DNA from 2 places in the Peptococcus simiae genome. Region 1 is predicted to be linked to the other one. Evidence: riboswitches for the same ligand, from Rfam matches in the RefSeq annotation. Region 1 holds a riboswitch; the other holds the start of a gene.
What was found. A riboswitch is a leader RNA that binds a small molecule or an ion and turns the genes downstream of it on or off. The one in region 1 is predicted to bind lysine.
Positions count from the first base shown of each region.

Region 2: linked by a shared signal. The riboswitch ahead of lysA (diaminopimelate decarboxylase) and the one ahead of ACKQTC_RS02010 (transporter substrate-binding domain-containing protein) in region 1 are both predicted to bind lysine.

Region 1 is NZ_JBJUVG010000002.1:104,582-112,680, forward strand. Features, by position in the region: gene ACKQTC_RS01985 (ABC transporter ATP-binding protein) at 1-1,669, opposite strand, end outside; tRNA gene ACKQTC_RS01990 (tRNA-Arg) at 1,775-1,846, opposite strand; tRNA gene ACKQTC_RS01995 (tRNA-Gly) at 2,049-2,120, shown strand; gene ACKQTC_RS02000 (XTP/dITP diphosphatase) at 2,170-2,790, shown strand; gene ACKQTC_RS02005 (glycoside hydrolase family 2 protein) at 2,801-3,934, shown strand; lysine riboswitch at 4,024-4,198, shown strand; gene ACKQTC_RS02010 (transporter substrate-binding domain-containing protein) at 4,263-5,156, shown strand; gene ACKQTC_RS02015 (amino acid ABC transporter permease) at 5,220-5,999, shown strand; gene ACKQTC_RS02020 (amino acid ABC transporter ATP-binding protein) at 5,996-6,733, shown strand; gene ACKQTC_RS02025 (aspartate-semialdehyde dehydrogenase) at 6,801-7,811, shown strand; gene ACKQTC_RS02030 (hypothetical protein) at 7,982-8,099, shown strand, end outside.
Region 2 is NZ_JBJUVG010000007.1:6,751-14,849, forward strand. Features, by position in the region: gene ACKQTC_RS05675 (class II fructose-1,6-bisphosphate aldolase) at 1-397, shown strand, start outside; gene glpX (class II fructose-bisphosphatase) at 410-1,351, shown strand; lysine riboswitch at 1,459-1,605, shown strand; gene lysA (diaminopimelate decarboxylase) at 1,693-2,982, shown strand; gene dapA (4-hydroxy-tetrahydrodipicolinate synthase) at 3,015-3,902, shown strand; gene dapB (4-hydroxy-tetrahydrodipicolinate reductase) at 3,904-4,644, shown strand; gene ACKQTC_RS05700 (diaminopimelate dehydrogenase) at 4,696-5,655, shown strand; gene ACKQTC_RS05705 (hypothetical protein) at 6,147-6,317, shown strand; gene ACKQTC_RS05710 (SLC13 family permease) at 6,456-7,844, opposite strand; gene ACKQTC_RS05715 (LysR family transcriptional regulator) at 8,065-8,099, shown strand, end outside.

The sequences.
Region 1 (8,099 bases):
TCTCTTCCAGTAAAGCCTCATGGGACCCAATGGCTTCGATGCGGCCACGGTTCATAACGATGATTCGGTCACACCGCTTCAAGGTGCTGATCCGTTGGGCGATGATAATCTGGCTTTGCTCGGTCTTATGCTGGTCCAGCTCATCTAAAAAGCGCTTTTCCGTCAGGACGTCTAGGGCGCTGGTGCTGTCATCCAAAATCAGGACCCGGGGCTTTTGTAAGAGGACCCGGGCAATGGAGAGCCGCTGTTGCTGGCCGCCGGACAAGTCGTTCCCCCGCTGCTGGATGGCCGTGGATAGGCCACCCTCCCGGTGGATATAGAGCTCCTGGGCCATCGCCTGGTCCAGGGCTTTTTGCATATCTGTCGCACCGGCCTGGGGGTTGGCGATTTTCAGATTTTCTTCAATACTGCCGGAAAGGACGGTATTGTCCTGCTGGACCAGGCCAATGGCTTGCCGCAACTGGACCAGGTCCAGCTGGGGCAGGGGGACTCCGCCAAAGGAAACAGTCCCCTCTTGGGGGTCATAAAAGCGGAGCATTAAGCCGACCAGGCTGGACTTACCGGACCCTGTCGGCCCAACAATGCCAATCCGTTCATTTTCCCGGATGGTCAAGTGGATATCCCTTAAGGTATCCTCAGCAGCCTCTTCATCATAGCGGAAGGAGACATGGTCAAAGTCAATCTGGTAGCCCTGGGCTTCTTTGCCGCTTGCAGGCGATTGGATGCTGGTTTCTGTATCAACCACTTCCTGGATCCGTTTTAAAGAGGCCTGGGCCTGGGAAAACATATAAATAACAAAAGAGCTAATCATGACCGCCATTAAAATTTGAGACAGATAAGTGGAGAAAGCCATGATTTTCCCGACCTCAAGCTGGCCGGCATAGACTTCATAGCCCCCCACCCAGAGGATGGCGACGCTAGAGAAGTTGAAGGTCATCATAATAAAGGGGGACATGAGGATCATCAGGAGGGCAGACTTGAGCTGCCAGTTGTATAGGTCATCATTGGCCTTGCTAAAGCGGATTTTCTCCAGGGGCTCCGCCAAGTAGCCCTTGATAATCGGCATGCCGAGGATGCTTTCCCGGGCAATCCGGTTTAAGGCATCCAGCTTTTCCTGGACCACCGGGAAGACCTTGACGGCCCGGACCAGGACAATGGCGATAATAGCAATGAGGACAGGAATAGCGATACAAAAGATCAGAGACAGCTGGCGACTCAGCCGGATCGCCATAAATAGGCCCCCAGTCAATAAGAAGGGGACCTGTAAAAAGGTATTCTGGATGGATAAAATCACCGATTGGACATGGCTGACGTCATTGGTCATCCGGGTAATGAGGGTGGGGACGGAAAAGCGGTCTAATTCTTTGTGGGAAAAGGTCGTTATTTTTGAAAAGAGGGACAGCCGGATCCGTTGGCCGGCCCGCGCCGTTGTCCGGGCAGCCATATAATAAGAGATGATTCCGGCCAAGAGACCGCCGATGGTTGTTAAGAGCATGAGCAGGGCTCTTTCTTTGATGTAGGCCAGGTCCCCGTTGGCCACCCCGTTATCGACAATCTGCGCCATCAGCGTGGGTTGGAGTAAGTCTGCAGCGACAGATAGGAGCATAAAGGCCGGGGCAATCAGCAAAAAAAGTGCATCTTCTTTGATATACTTCCAAATAAAAGCCATAGGACACCTCCATATCCTGGGATAAATTACCAAATAACCAAGGAAGGTAACCGATAAACATCTATAAAAAAGAAAAAAGTGGTCTGACAATCAGACCACTTGGACCACGCCCGATAGGAGTCGAACCTACGCTTTTGCCTCCGGAGGGCAACGCTCTATCCACTGAGCTACGGGCGCTTAACGATTGATATTATAGCCTGAATGAAGTGATTTGTAAAGGGGTCGTTTTCATAAGATAAAAAGAAATTAAGCTTGACCTGGCGGTGGCCGGTGGGGCCTTTAAGAAAATTAGATAAAAGACCATCAATTTTTTGTAAAAAAAGGCTTGCATTTTTTCTGGAGTGTGATATTATGTAATAGCGCCAGAGATGAGCGCTATGCGGAAATGGCTCAGTGGTAGAGCATCGCCTTGCCAAGGCGAGGGTCGCGAGTTCGAATCTCGTTTTCCGCTTCCAGCACCCCAAAGGGTGCTTTTTTTGTATCTAAAATCAGGAGGGTCTATGATTAAACTGGTACTTGCCACCCATAATGAAAAGAAAAGAAAAGAAATGGAAGCCCTACTCGCCCATCTGCCCTTTGAAGTAGAGAGCCTAGCCGCTTATCCGGCTGTAGGCGAAATCGTTGAGGACGGAGAGACCTTTCAGGAAAACGCAGCCATTAAGGCGCAAACCGTCGCCCGTCTGACTGGCCAGCTGGCCCTGGCCGATGACTCAGGCCTGGTGGTAGAGGCCCTAGACGGAGCCCCTGGGATTTATTCGGCCCGGTATGCCGGGTTCGCCCATGATGACGCAGCCAATAATAAAAAATTATTGGCCGATTTGGCTGATACCCCCAATGATAAGCGCCAGGCCCACTTTGTCTGTGTCTTGGCTCTGGCCTTGCCCGACCAATCGCCTATTTTTGTCGAAGGGCGGCTGGACGGGGTCATTCTCCGGTCGCCGGCCGGGGCCAATGGCTTTGGCTATGACCCCCTCTTTTTAGTCCCGGAAGCCATGAAGACCTTGGCTGAGATGGGGCCAGCGGAGAAGAATACTATTAGCCACCGGGCCCGGGCCTGCGCCAAGGCTGTCCCTATTCTCCAGACCTTTGCTCAAACCGGCCACTTGGCCCAGGAAGGGTAAGGGCAGGGCCATGAAGCAGACAGCTAGCCGCTTATTCTTGTCCCTGGCAGGCTACTGGCTATCCGACCAGGCCCAGCAAGCGGTTGCCTTTCCCTCGCCCAGCGGACCTGCCTTTTCAGCCTTAGGAGAAGAACAAAGCTACCGCTACCGCTTCATCTTACCGGCGGCCTTTTTAGGCCAACGCTGCGCTTTTTTTTGCGAAAGCATGGCTGCGCCGGCCTATATTTATATGAATGGCGTCCTGGCTCACATCCACTATAGTCCGGGTGAAGCGGTTGAATTTGCCTGCAATGACTTACTCCAGGTCGGCGACAACCAGTTGGTCATTCGCTTTGTCAACCTGCCGGATAAGGATACCTGCCCCTTGTTGCCGCCGCTCAATATAGCTGCAGAAGATTGGCTGGCCTTAGCTGCTCCCCTTGGTATGCCGGCAGCAGGTGTCTTTGGCTCCATTGGCATTAAGACGACGCCCTGGTCCTATATTTCTAACGGTTACCTGACCAAAGAAGAGGGGCACCTGGCCTTCCAACTGGAGGTCCTCGGCCGTCTGGATCAGGTCTATGTCTTTCTGCTGAATGAAGATGGGGAGGACCTTTACACAGGTGAGGGTAAGCGCCATACCATACCGGACGGTCTACTCCAGGCCTGGTCCCCGGACCAACCGACCCTCTACCAGCTGGAGGTGCAGGCCATCGACAATGACCAGCTCATGGACCACTGGCTTCTACCCTTTGGCTTACTGGCTCCTGGACCCGACATAGACGGGAACCTCCCCATCCTATCCTTAGAGACCTTTTGTCAAGAGCAGACCGGTCCGCTGGTTCAAGCCCGGGCCGGCTACCTCCGCTTAGATGGTCTAACCCAGGCTGACCCCTACCTAGCCCTCTGTGACCAGATTGGCCAGCAGGTCATCCTGGACCTGCCACCCGTTACGATCTACGCCCAGGGCATCGAGGGGGCCAGGCGGCGCAATTTACTGGAAAAGTGGTTAAGGCGGTATGGCTGTCATCCCTGCATCCAAGCTTGGGGCCTTGGGGAAAATAGCAGTGGATTTTCTGCAGCAAACCTTGCCGCCTATAGGGCCCTGGTTGACCAGCTGGATCCCTTCCGGCGTCCCTTATTGACCAGCTTTTCAGCAGAGTGAAGGGAGCGCCTTTTGTGACTAATGACAAGTATTGATAACTTTCAATTGACGCCCATGCAAATGTATGTTAGCCTTAAGGCAATATCATATTGTAATGCAGAGGTTGCGAGGACAAAGAGTCGGCTGCGGAGGCGAAAAAGCGCCATTGAAACAGACCTAAAGGTGTCTTCGCCGAAAGAGAGGGTGCTTTCTTCACTTCTTTCTTGGAACTAAACTCAATAGGTTTAGGGCTGTCAATGAATCCATTGTTGTGCTGCAAAACTGATGCATTACACCACAAGCAATTGTGGTGTTTTTATATGGTAAAAAAAGAGGAGGTTTCAGGATTATGAAACTAAAAAAATTAATGGCAACTGTACTCACCCTGGCTTTAGCTGTATCTGTCACCGCCTGTGGCGGTAATGGTGCGAGCGAAAGCGCTGCTACATCTGAACCGGCGGCGTCAACTGCAGCGACCGATGGCGGCCTTCAAACCGTTGAAAAAGGGAAGTTAACCATTGCCATGGAAGCCCAATACCCGCCCTTCAACTGGACCCAGGTCGATGACAGCAACAATGCTGCGCCGATTAAGGGGACCAATACCTTTGCCAATGGCTATGACATCCAAATGGCTCAATTGGTTGCTAAAGAACTCGGCTTAGAATTACAAGTGGTTAAACTGCCCTGGGATTCCCTGTCTCCGGCTGTCCAATCCGGTACAGCTGACTTGGTTATGGCCGGAATGAGCCCGACAGCTGAACGCCGGAAAACGGTGAACTTCTCTGACCCCTACTACCTCAGCCAACTGGTTGTTGTCGTCAAAGAAGACAGCCCCTATGCTCAAGCCAAGACCAAGGAAGACTTCAAGGATGCTAAGGTAACGGCTCAAGTCAATACCTTCCATGCTACCGCCCTCAAACAATTAACTGCAGCAAAAATCCAAGACCCGATGAAGGACTTCAGCACCATGCGCGAAGCCTTAAAATCCGGCATCATCGATGGCTATGTTTCTGAAAAAGTAGAAGGCTTATCTGCTCAAAACGCCATCAAAGGCTTTACCTTTGTTGAATTTGACGAAGCCAATGCTTTTGAAACAGACCCTAACGACATTGCTATTGCTGCAGCTGTCAAAAAAGGCAATGACGCCCTGATGGAAGCAGTTAATAATGCCCTGAAGAAAATCAGCGATGAAGACCGTGAAGCTTTGATGGAAAAGGCCATCAAGGAACAACCTGCTGCATAAGCGACTTGACTCCATGGACTGCCCTTATATAAGGGCAGTCTCTTTTCTGAAAGGAAGGCTATAATGGCATTATTAGAACCCATTTCCAATATATTGGCCAATTATGGGAACTGGTACTTGCGTGGCATCGGGGTAACCCTGCTTTTGGCTGTCGTTGGGACGCTGGTGGGCCTGGCCATCGGCATGCTGGTAGGGATGTACCGGGTCATTCCCATCGAGCGCCAGTCTAACAAGGTCCTGGTGACCCTGTATAAAATCGGTCGCTTTCTGACCACCTGCTATATTGAATTTTTCCGGAGTACCCCCATGATGGTCCAGGCCATGTTCATCTACTTTGGGATTGCAGCCGGCCTCTTTGGTGTCCAACTCAATGTTCTGACGGCCGGGCTGCTGATTATTACCATTAATACCGGGGCCTATATGGCAGAAATTGTTCGGTCCGGGATTATTTCTGTGGATAAGGGCCAGTATGAGGCGGCCCATTCGGTAGGCCTGAGCCACTGGCAAACGATGAAGGGCATTATCATGCCCCAGGCCCTGCGTAATATTTTACCGACCATCGGTAATGAATTTATCATTAACATGAAGGACAGCTGCGTCTTATCCATCATTGGGGTAACGGAGATTTTCTACACCTCCCAAACCATCGGTGGGGCCATGTTTAATGTAGGCCCGCCCTTTCTCATTGCCTGTGTCATCTACCTAGTCTTAACCCTCGTGACCACCCGGATTCTGGGTTTAATTGAACGTAAGATGGATGGCAGCGACCACTATGAACTCATGGTTGACTTAGATGGCAGCGCCTATATGAGTAACCTGGGCCAAGGAGGGCAAACAAAATGACAAAAGCTGTTCTTCGGATTGAGAAATTGAAAAAATCCTTTGGTTCCAGGGAAGTACTGCGGCAAATTGACCTGGAGGTAGCTCCCGGTGAAGTGGTCTGCCTGATTGGGTCATCCGGGTCAGGGAAATCAACCCTGCTTCGCTGCATCAACCTTTTGGAGCAGCCGACCGGCGGCGCCATCTACTTTAAAGACCAGAATATTTTAGCAGACCAGGTCGACCAGAACCAATACTGCACAAAAGTGGGGATGGTTTTCCAGCAGTTTAACTTGTTCAATAACATGTCTGTTCTTAAAAACTGCACCTATGCCCAGGTCAAGGCCCTGGGCCGGTCAGAACAAGAGGCAGAGGAGACGGCTAAAAAATATCTCCGACAAGTGGGCATGATCGAATTTGCCAATGCCCTGCCCCGACAACTCTCCGGTGGGCAAAAGCAACGGGTGGCCATTGCCCGGGCGCTCTCTATGGATCCGGAAGTGGTCCTCTTTGACGAACCGACCTCGGCCTTAGACCCGGAAATGGTTGATGATGTTCTGGCCATCATGAAGGACCTGGCTGGTAGCGGCCTGACCATGATTGTCGTCACCCATGAAATGAACTTTGCCCGCGATGTCGCTGACCGAATTGTCTTTATGAATGAGGGCATTATCCTGGAAAGCGGGACGCCGGACCAATTATTCGAAAATCCCCAGCATGACCGGACGCGGGAGTTTTTGGCCCGGGCTGCCCGTTAACATTTGACAGTCCAGGTCCTGCATGATAGCATGACCGGTAACCTGATATATAAAAGGAGATGCTGCTATGAAAGAATTAAATATTGCCGTTGTTGGCGCCACTGGTGCTGTAGGGCAAGAAATTCTCAAGGTGATCGAAGAGCGTAAAGTGCCATTTAAATCCCTAAGGATGCTGGCCAGTTCCCGGAGCGCGGGCAAAGAAATAACCTTTATGGAAAAAACATATACCGTAGAAGAAACCACCCTGGATGCCTTCAAGGGCGTAGATGTGGCCCTATTTGCCGGTGGCCCAGCCAGCCGAGCCTTTGGGCGAGACGTCCAGGCAGCCGGGACGGTTGTCATTGACAATAGCAGCACCTTCCGTTTAGAGGAAGATGTCCCCCTCATTATTCCGGAAGTCAACGGGGAGGCAGCTAAAAACCATAAGGGGCTCATTGCCAGTCCGAACTGCTCGACGACCCTCTTGGTAGGGGCCATTAACCCCCTCCACCAGAAAGCGGGCGTCAAGCGGATTATTGTCAGTACCTACCAGGCCGTTTCCGGTGCAGGTGCTGCCGGTCTGACGGAATTAGAAGACCAGTCCCGTCAAATCCTTGACCACAAACCCATTCATCTGGATGTTTTCCAACACCAAATTGCCTTTAACTTAATCCCCCATATTGATGTTTGGCAGGAAGAGGACTACAGCAAGGAAGAGACCAAAGTCCTCCATGAAACACATAAAATTTTAGACGCGCCGGATATGGCCATTACGGTCACAGCCGTTCGGGTGCCGGTTATGCGGAGCCATGCGGAAAGTGTCTATGTGGAATTTGAAAATCCCCTTTCCCCGGATGAGGCTCGCGAAATTCTCGCTGCAGCCCCCCGGGTGGTCTTACAGGACAAGCCCCATGATAACATCTACCCCATGCCGATTACGGCAACGGGCAGCGATGATATTTATGTTGGCCGGATTCGCAAAGACCTCTACAATGACCATGCCTTAAACTTATGGGCCTGTTTCGACCAAATTCGTAAGGGGGCAGCTACCAATACGGTGCAAATTTTAGAACTTTTGCTGGAAAAGGATTGGATATAAGCAGATCATTCGCTTAAGGAGGCATCCCCTCCTTAAGCGTTTTTTGTGGGTTGATAAAAAAAAGTAATCCTAGCATAAAACAAAACTGTTCCATCAGGAGATATGGTATACTTGACCTGTGTATACAATATGTCGTCTTTATGGGATTACTTATACAATGAGGTGACGATATGACAGCGAAGGTCATAACGGCCTTGACCTATGCAGAAACCGATGTACCGAATGTATCCGGGGAAGAGTTCCCTGCAGATATCGGTGTTTTATACCACATTCCTTTTAATTATTCGG
Region 2 (8,099 bases), on a different contig from region 1:
CTTTACCGACCCGGAAGAAGCCGCCTATTTTGTTCAGCAGACCGGTATCCGGTCTTTAGCCGTCGCCATCGGAACCGCCCATGGCCAGTATAAAGGGGAACCGAAGCTGGACTTTGACCGGCTGACCGCCATCAAGGAAAAAGTGCAAATTCCTATTGTCCTCCACGGGTCCTCCGGCGTGCCTGATGAAGCCCTTAAAGAAGCCATCCGTCGCGGGGTCCGCAAAATCAACATCGACACCAACCTGCGAGAAGCCTTTACCGATGGCGTCCGCGAAGTCTTGGCCGAAAAGCCCAACGAAATTGACCCCCGTAAAATTTTAGGCCCGGCTCGGGATAAAATGCAGGAACGGGTAGTAGAAAAAATTCGTGTATTCGGGTCAAACGGCAAAGCGTAAGGAGTCTTAACTATGGAAAGAGAACTGGTCATAGAGTTTTCACGGGTGACCGAAGCAGCGGCCATCAACTGCAACAATTGGATTGGTAAAATGGATAAGATGGCTGCAGATAATGCAGCTGTAGAAGCCATGCGTCATATGTTTCAGACCGTTGATATTTCCGGAACGGTTGTCATCGGTGAAGGGGAAATGGACGAGGCCCCCATGCTCTACATCGGTGAAAAGGTCGGCCTGGGCGGCGCAGAAGTGGATATTGCAGTGGACCCCCTGGAAGGGACCAACCTGGCGGCCAAAAACCAGCCCGGCGCCATTACCGTCATGGCTGTAGCCGACGCCGGCGGCCTTTTACATGCCCCGGATATGTATATGGACAAGATCATTGTTGGCCCCGGTGCCAAGGGGGCCATAGATATTGAGGCCTCTGTTGAAGAGAACTTGAAAAATGTAGCCCAAGCCTTAAATAAACCCCTGGAAGACTTAACCGTTTGCCTCTTGGACCGGCAGCGCCACGAACACATTAAACAGGCCGTCAAGGCCCTGGGCGCTCGGGTTCAGCTGATTACCGATGGGGATGTCTCTCCGGCCCTGGCCTGTTGCTTCCCCGAAAGTGGAATCGACATGGTCCTGGGGATTGGCGGGGCCCCGGAAGGGGTCCTGGCTGCAGCAGCTGTCAAGTGCATGGGCGGAGATATGCAGGGGAAACTGGCCCCGGAAAATGATGAACAGGTGACCCGGGCAGAAAGCATGGGCACCAGCTGTGATGATGTCCTGACCTTGAGTGACTTGGTTCCGGCGGATGATGTCATGTTTGTAGCCAGCGGGGTCACCACCGGGAGTCTCTTAAAAGGAATTGAGCTCGATGGCGACTTTGTCCGGGTCAACACCGTGGTTTTACGTCATAAGACCGGTACCGTCCGTTTCTTAGACAGCCGCTACCGCCTACCCTTAACCTAAGCGGGCAGGTTGGAAAGCGGCCTTTCTCCGGCGACAGGTTACTGTTATATAAAAGAGCCTTGACAGGGGTCAGGCTATCTGCTAGAGTATTGATACAAACCCATACAAGATGTGCGAGAGGACGCGAGTGCGATGAGTAGGGAAGTCCCGAAAGGCATGCTCGCCGAAGTGCCAAGGTGCTGGGCTTATGTCGAATAGGCATAAGACTGTCGCTGAAAGGTTGCCCAATCTTTCAGTGAGGAGCTTTCACATCAAGGGCAAAAGGTATATTTTCAGCACCCATGAGTCAAATCCTTTTGCTCATGGGTGCTTTATTTATAGGCTATTGAAAGGATGAGCGCATGAAGGGATTTCCTGATTTTCAAAATAAAGAAGGCCGGCTGGTGGTCGGCGAATGTACCGCCAAGGACCTGGCCGCTACTTATGGCACCCCCCTGTACGTTTACGATGAAGAGGCCTTGCGCCGCCAGGCTCGGACCTTTGTCAACCACTTTAAAAGTGATAGCTATAAGGCCCGGATTTTATACGCCTCTAAGGCTGCCAGCTTCGCTGCCCTCATCCGCCTGGCAAAAGAGGAGGGGCTGAACCTGGATGTGGTCTCGGAAGGGGAACTCTATACCGCCCTGGCGGTCAACTTTCCCCCGGACCGAATCATCTTTCATGGGAACAATAAACTAGACCGGGAACTGGAAGCGGCTGTAGAGGCCGGGATTGGCTTTGTCGTCCTGGATAACCTGTCTGAAGCCCGCCGCCTGTCGACTATTGCAGACAAGGCCGGGCAGACCGTCGAGGTCCTGCTCCGGGTTAACCCGGGGGTTGAAGCCCACACCCATGATTACATTAAAACCGCGACCAGCGACAGTAAATTTGGCCTTGGTCTGGCCACAGCAGGCGAGGCCCTTCAGGTCATCCAAGGCCTACCCGGACTCCGGCTCCGGGGCCTCCACTGCCATATCGGGTCGCAGATTTTCGCTGACGATGCCTTTATTAAAGCGGCCCACATCATGCTCGACTTTATGGTTGCCTGCCAGGGCCAAGGCCTGAGCATGGATATCCTCGACCTGGGTGGCGGTTTTGGGGTCTTTTACGAGGACGGTGACCAGCCCATTGACCTGGCCCCCTTCCTGGAAGGCCTGGCCCAAGACCTGGAAAAAGAAGCCCGAGACCGGGGCATCCGCCTGGCTGAAGTCTGGCTGGAACCCGGCCGCAGCATGGTCAATAATGCCGGCCTCACCCTCTACACCGTCGGCGATATCAAACGCCTGGCAGATGGCACCAACTATGCCTTTATTGATGGCGGTATGGGAGACAACATGCGGGTGGCCCTCTACCAGGCCGGCTACACCGCTGTCCTGGCAGACCGGCTGGATGATGCGGCCGACAACACCTGGCGGATTGCCGGCAAGTATTGCGAAAGCGGGGATGTCCTCATCAAGGGGGCGCCCCTCCCGGACCCCCAACCCGGTGATATCCTGGCGATTTTAGGCACCGGGGCCTATACCTTCAGTATGTTCTCCGGCTATAACCGCCTGCCCCGCCCGGCAGTGGTATTTGTAAAAGGGAAGGACCACCGGGAAGTGGTCCGCCGGGAAAGTTTAGATGATATTATTGCCCAGGACCTACTTGAGTAAGTCTTGGGGTTACTTAAGAAAGGAAGATAAAGATGTCTGTATTTACAGGTTCTGGTGTTGCGATTATTACCCCCTTTAAAGACAACGGGGATGTGGATTTTGAGGCCCTGGCCAAGTTGCTGGACTTCCAAGTTGAAAACGGCACGGATGCCATTGTCATTTGCGGCACCACCGGTGAAGCCTCTACCCTGACCGATGAAGAGCAAATCGAGACCGTCGCCTTCACTGTTGACCACATCAAGGGTCGGGTTCCGGTTGTCGCCGGTGCCGGTTCCAACAATACCATCCATGGCGAAGCCCTGAGCCGGTCCCTGGAAGCCGTGGGCGCAGACGCCCTCCTACACGTGACCCCCTACTACAATAAAACCTCCCAAAAGGGCCTCTATGAACACTTTGCCGTCATGGCGGACAGTGTCCACATCCCGATTATTTTGTACAATGTGCCCGGTCGGACAGGGATGGACTTAAAACCGGAGACGGTGGCCCGCCTGGCAGCCTTTGACAACATTGTCGCCATTAAAGATGCCACCGGCAACCTGGCCACCACTGTCGACCTGCGCAGCCAGTGCCCAGCTGATTTTGATATTTATAGCGGCAATGACGATGTGACGGTACCTGTCCTATCCTGTGGGGGCGCCGGGGTTATTTCTGTCCTGGCCAATATTTTTCCTAAAGAGGTCCATGACATGTGTGCCCTTTGGCAGCAGGGGGACCAGGCCGGGGCCTTAGCCATCCAGTGCCGTTTCCAAAAGTTGGTCCATATTTTATTCTCTGAGCCCAACCCGATTCCGGTAAAAGCCGCCGTTCATATGCGGGGCCTGCCGGCTGGGGGCTACCGGGCACCGATGACCACCCCGACTGACGCCACCATTGCAGCCCTCAAGGTTGAAATGACCCGTCTCGGCGCACTGGAGGGCTAAGATGAAGATTATTTTAAGTGGGGCAACCGGGGCCATGGGCCGGATGGTCGCCGACCAGGTCCAGGCCTATGAGGATATGGAAATTGTCTTTGGCTGGGCCGGTAAGCCGGAGCAAGGCGGCCCCTTTCCCATTTCAGCCCAGCTGGAAGAGGCCCCCGCCGCAGACGTCATCATTGACTTTTCCAATCACGCCACCCTGACAGACCTGCTGGCCTATGCCCGGCCCAAGGGCCTGCCCCTAGTCATAGCGACAACCGGCCACACCGAAGCGGAAATGACCCTGATGGAAGAGGCTGCCAAAGACCTGGCTATTTTCCATAGCGGCAACTTTAGCCTCGGCGTCCATGTGCTGAAACTCCTAGCCCGGCAAGCCGCCAAGGCCCTGCCGGACTTTGACATTGAAATCATTGAAGCCCACCACCACCGCAAGGTGGATGCCCCCAGCGGGACGGCTAAGATGCTGGTTTCAGCCATCCAGGAAGAAAGACCGGATAGCCATGTGGTCGGTGGCAGAGAAGGCCATGTCGGCGCCCGGCCCCTGGATGAAATCGGCGTTCATGCCGTCCGTGGTGGCAGCATTGTTGGTGAGCACACCGTCCTCCTGGCCGGCCTTGATGAAATGATTGAAATCAAACACACCGCCTTGTCCCGGGCCATCTTTGCCAAGGGCGCCTTAGCGGCCGCCCAGTTTATTGGCCAGGCCCAGCCCGGGATGTATAATATGGATGATATGATTGGTTAACCCTAAAGATAGATGAGCAAGAAGAAAGATAGATAAGAAAGAAGGACCAGTATGAAAATTGCTATTGTTGGCTATGGAAACTTAGGTAGGGGCGTTGAAACGGCCCTCTTACAACAGCCGGATATGGAAGCGGTCGGCGTCTTTACCCGGCGAGACCCTGCCAGCCTGACCAGCCAAATCCCGGCCTATGCCTTAAAAGACCTGCCCCAGCATGAGGTGGACGTAGCGATTTTATGTGGCGGTTCAGCCACAGACCTCATCGAGCAGTCGCCGGATATCGTCCGCCACTGCAATATTGTCGATAGCTTTGACACCCATGCCCGGATTCCGGAACACTTTGCCCATGTGGACGCCGCTGCCAAGGAAAGCGACCACGCCGCCTTAATTTCCACCGGCTGGGATCCAGGCTTATTTTCCCTGATGCGGATCCTGGGCCTGGCAGTCCTCCCCAATGGAAGCGTAGACACCTTCTGGGGCAAGGGGGTCAGTCAAGGCCACTCCGATGCCATCCGTCGGATTCCCGGTGTGGTCAAGGCTGTCCAGTATACCATCCCAAGAGAAGAGGCGGTGGCCCGGGTTGAACAGGGGCAAGGGGAAGGTCTGACCGCCCGCGACAAGCACCTCCGGGAATGCTTTGTCGTCGCCGGCAGCGAGGCAGACCAGGAAGCCATCCGGCATACCATTGTCACCATGCCCAACTACTTTGCCGACTATGATACCGAAGTCCACTTCATCGATGAAGCCACCTTCGATGCTAACCATACCGCCATGCCCCATGGGGGACAGGTGATCCGGCACGGTCATACCTCTGAAGGGACCCCCCAGGTGATGAAGTTTTCTCTGGACCTGGCCTCTAATCCGGAATTTACCGCCTCCGTCAATGTGGCCTGCGCCCGGGCCCTTTACCGGGCCTACCAAGAAGGCAGGCGGGGCTGCATGACCATTTTTGACCTGCCCCTGGCCTATCTTTTGCCGATAAGTGCTGAAGAATTAAGAGCCAACTGGTTGTAATATGCAAAAAAATAAAGATATATAACTAAAAAGTTTTAATAAGTCCTTTAAGAAATCCCTTAAGTGCGTCCGCCCTTAAGGGATTTTTGTATGCCATGCTGTTATTGTCCTTGTGGTAAAGAAAAATGCAGCGAAAATGAACACTTGATACGTACTATAAATAACCTTCTTGCAAGGGGGTGGGGGCTTGCAAAAGAAGAAAATTATAAAAAATACAAAAGAATATCCGGAAAAAGAAACAAAACGCCAACAATAATACCACAATATTATACGGTTAACAGATAAATAGGGCTTTTTGATTATATAAAGATTTTATTAGGAATATTTATATGGCCCTCCCTTGCAATGTGACGAGTGAAATGCTATTATAGTGGTGAGGAGAGAAACACTATAAAGAATACTGTCTTTGTCCTCGATAGAGGAACTTTAGATGCAAAAATAAAGTTCACGCATTTATTTACTTTTCTACATTATATAAGGAGGCCATACTCATGCAAAAAGCATCATCTATCCGCAACAACACACTTAAAGTATTACTTCCGGTGCTAGCTATTTTAGGTATTGTCTTCGCAGCTCCTCTGGTAGCATCTGAAGGCGAATCTACAAGTCAACAAGTGCCCACTTGTGAAACCCAGGCAACTGCCTTAGGTATGTTCTATTAATCGATTTTTTTCAAATACACGAAACGCTTGGTCCAGTACCGAGCGTTTTTGTGCTTTTTCGAGCACAAACAAAAGGCCTATCGGTGGATAGGCCTTTTGTTTGTATTGAGGGCTGGCTTTAGGATGAAGACGGATGCCTTAACCGGTGATCAGTCCGGTAACCATCCAGAAGGGCAGCTGGATGGCCATCAAAAAGACCAAGCTGACCACGGCCTTGATGCTCATGATTTTAACAAAATCCTTGAGGGGGATGAGGGCGAAGGAGAAGAAAATCAGGTAGAGGGCATACTCATAGGGGAGGAAGACCACATCATAGGCATTGCAGGTGAAGAAGTAAACGCAGAGGGGGTTGATGCTTAAGGCCAGGGCCAATTCAGCCAGGGGTACGCTCAAAACGCTGATAATGGCCAGGGGGGTCAAGAGGAAGTTGGCCAGGACAATGCAGAGCCAGATGAGGGCAAAGGTGATAAAGATGGAATGACCTTCCAGGTGGGGAGTGACATTTTCAGCAAAGAGCTTGCCAATGCCCAGCTCGCCGGCGGTCGCCCCAATGCCTAAGCAGGCGGTGATAAATAGGACAAAGGTAAAGTCCAGTCGGCTGATGTCCTCCCGTTTGCCGATGTCAATGCCCGGTAGGAAGAAGAGGCAGGGGAAAATGGCAAAGGCCCACATGATTGGCCAGCCTAAAAAACTGCCAACCACAAGAACGGTAAAGAGGCCCAGACAAATAATGAGGGCCTTCTTTTCAGCTAGGCTCCACTGGCCCAGGTCTCGGTACTTTTCTTCAAAAAAGGCCTTATCTAAGACCAGGTCCTTGGGTTTGGCATACCGGCCGACCAGGTAAACTACTAAAAAGACATATAAAACAGAGGGGAGGTTATACCAGAGGTAGTCCAGCCAACTGACATTAATAGGGCCGGTGACACTTTGGCCATTTTCTACCGTTAGGGAGAGGTTGACCGGGTTGTAGATAAATTGTTGCGGCAGGAGGGCCCCCATGGCCCCACCCAGCATGATCCCGGCCGAGGCCCGGCTTTTGCCCAGGTCCAGGGCCTTACAGATGCCAAAGGTCAGGGCCGCCATGGGAATGGCCACCTTGCCCGGGGCTAAAATATTGCCGATGATCCCGGCAATGACCAGGCCCATTAGGAGACCGGTGTAGCTGCCGCCGGTAAAGGTAATGGACCGGTAGGCAACCCGTTCAAGTAGGCCGGTGGATAAGAGGACATTGGCTAAAATCAGGCCGCCAAGCATCATCCAGGGAATAGGTTCAGACCAGACCCCAAAAATGACCGGCGCCGGTGCAATGCCGAATAATAGGTAGGCAATCGGCATGAGGATAGCCGGAACCCCTTGGGGGACAATGTCAACAGCCCAGCAAAGGACCCCCATGAGGGTAATCACTAAAAATAAACGGATGGCCGGCGTAAAAGTAGCCCCTGTAGGAATCAGTAAAATAAATAAGGGCAGGATAAAACATACAATTGCAGAGATGACCCGTCGGCGGTCTGACAGCGAAAACGACATAAAACAAACCTCCTTTATACAGTGAAAATAGGGAAAAAAGCCAGCTACGCCCTATTGTATGAAGTAGAAGAATGTTTGTCAACTTTTCTTATAGATTCCATAAGTTAAGCAAAGAAGTAAAATAAGAGAGAGTATTCTGTTTATTTGCCAGGCTGATTAAATTCTCTTATAATAGATTGAGCAGTCTATAGGTTTAAGTTGTTTAGGATGGTGATGTTCCTTGAAAATTGAGCAGTTAGAGTTCTTAATTGAAGT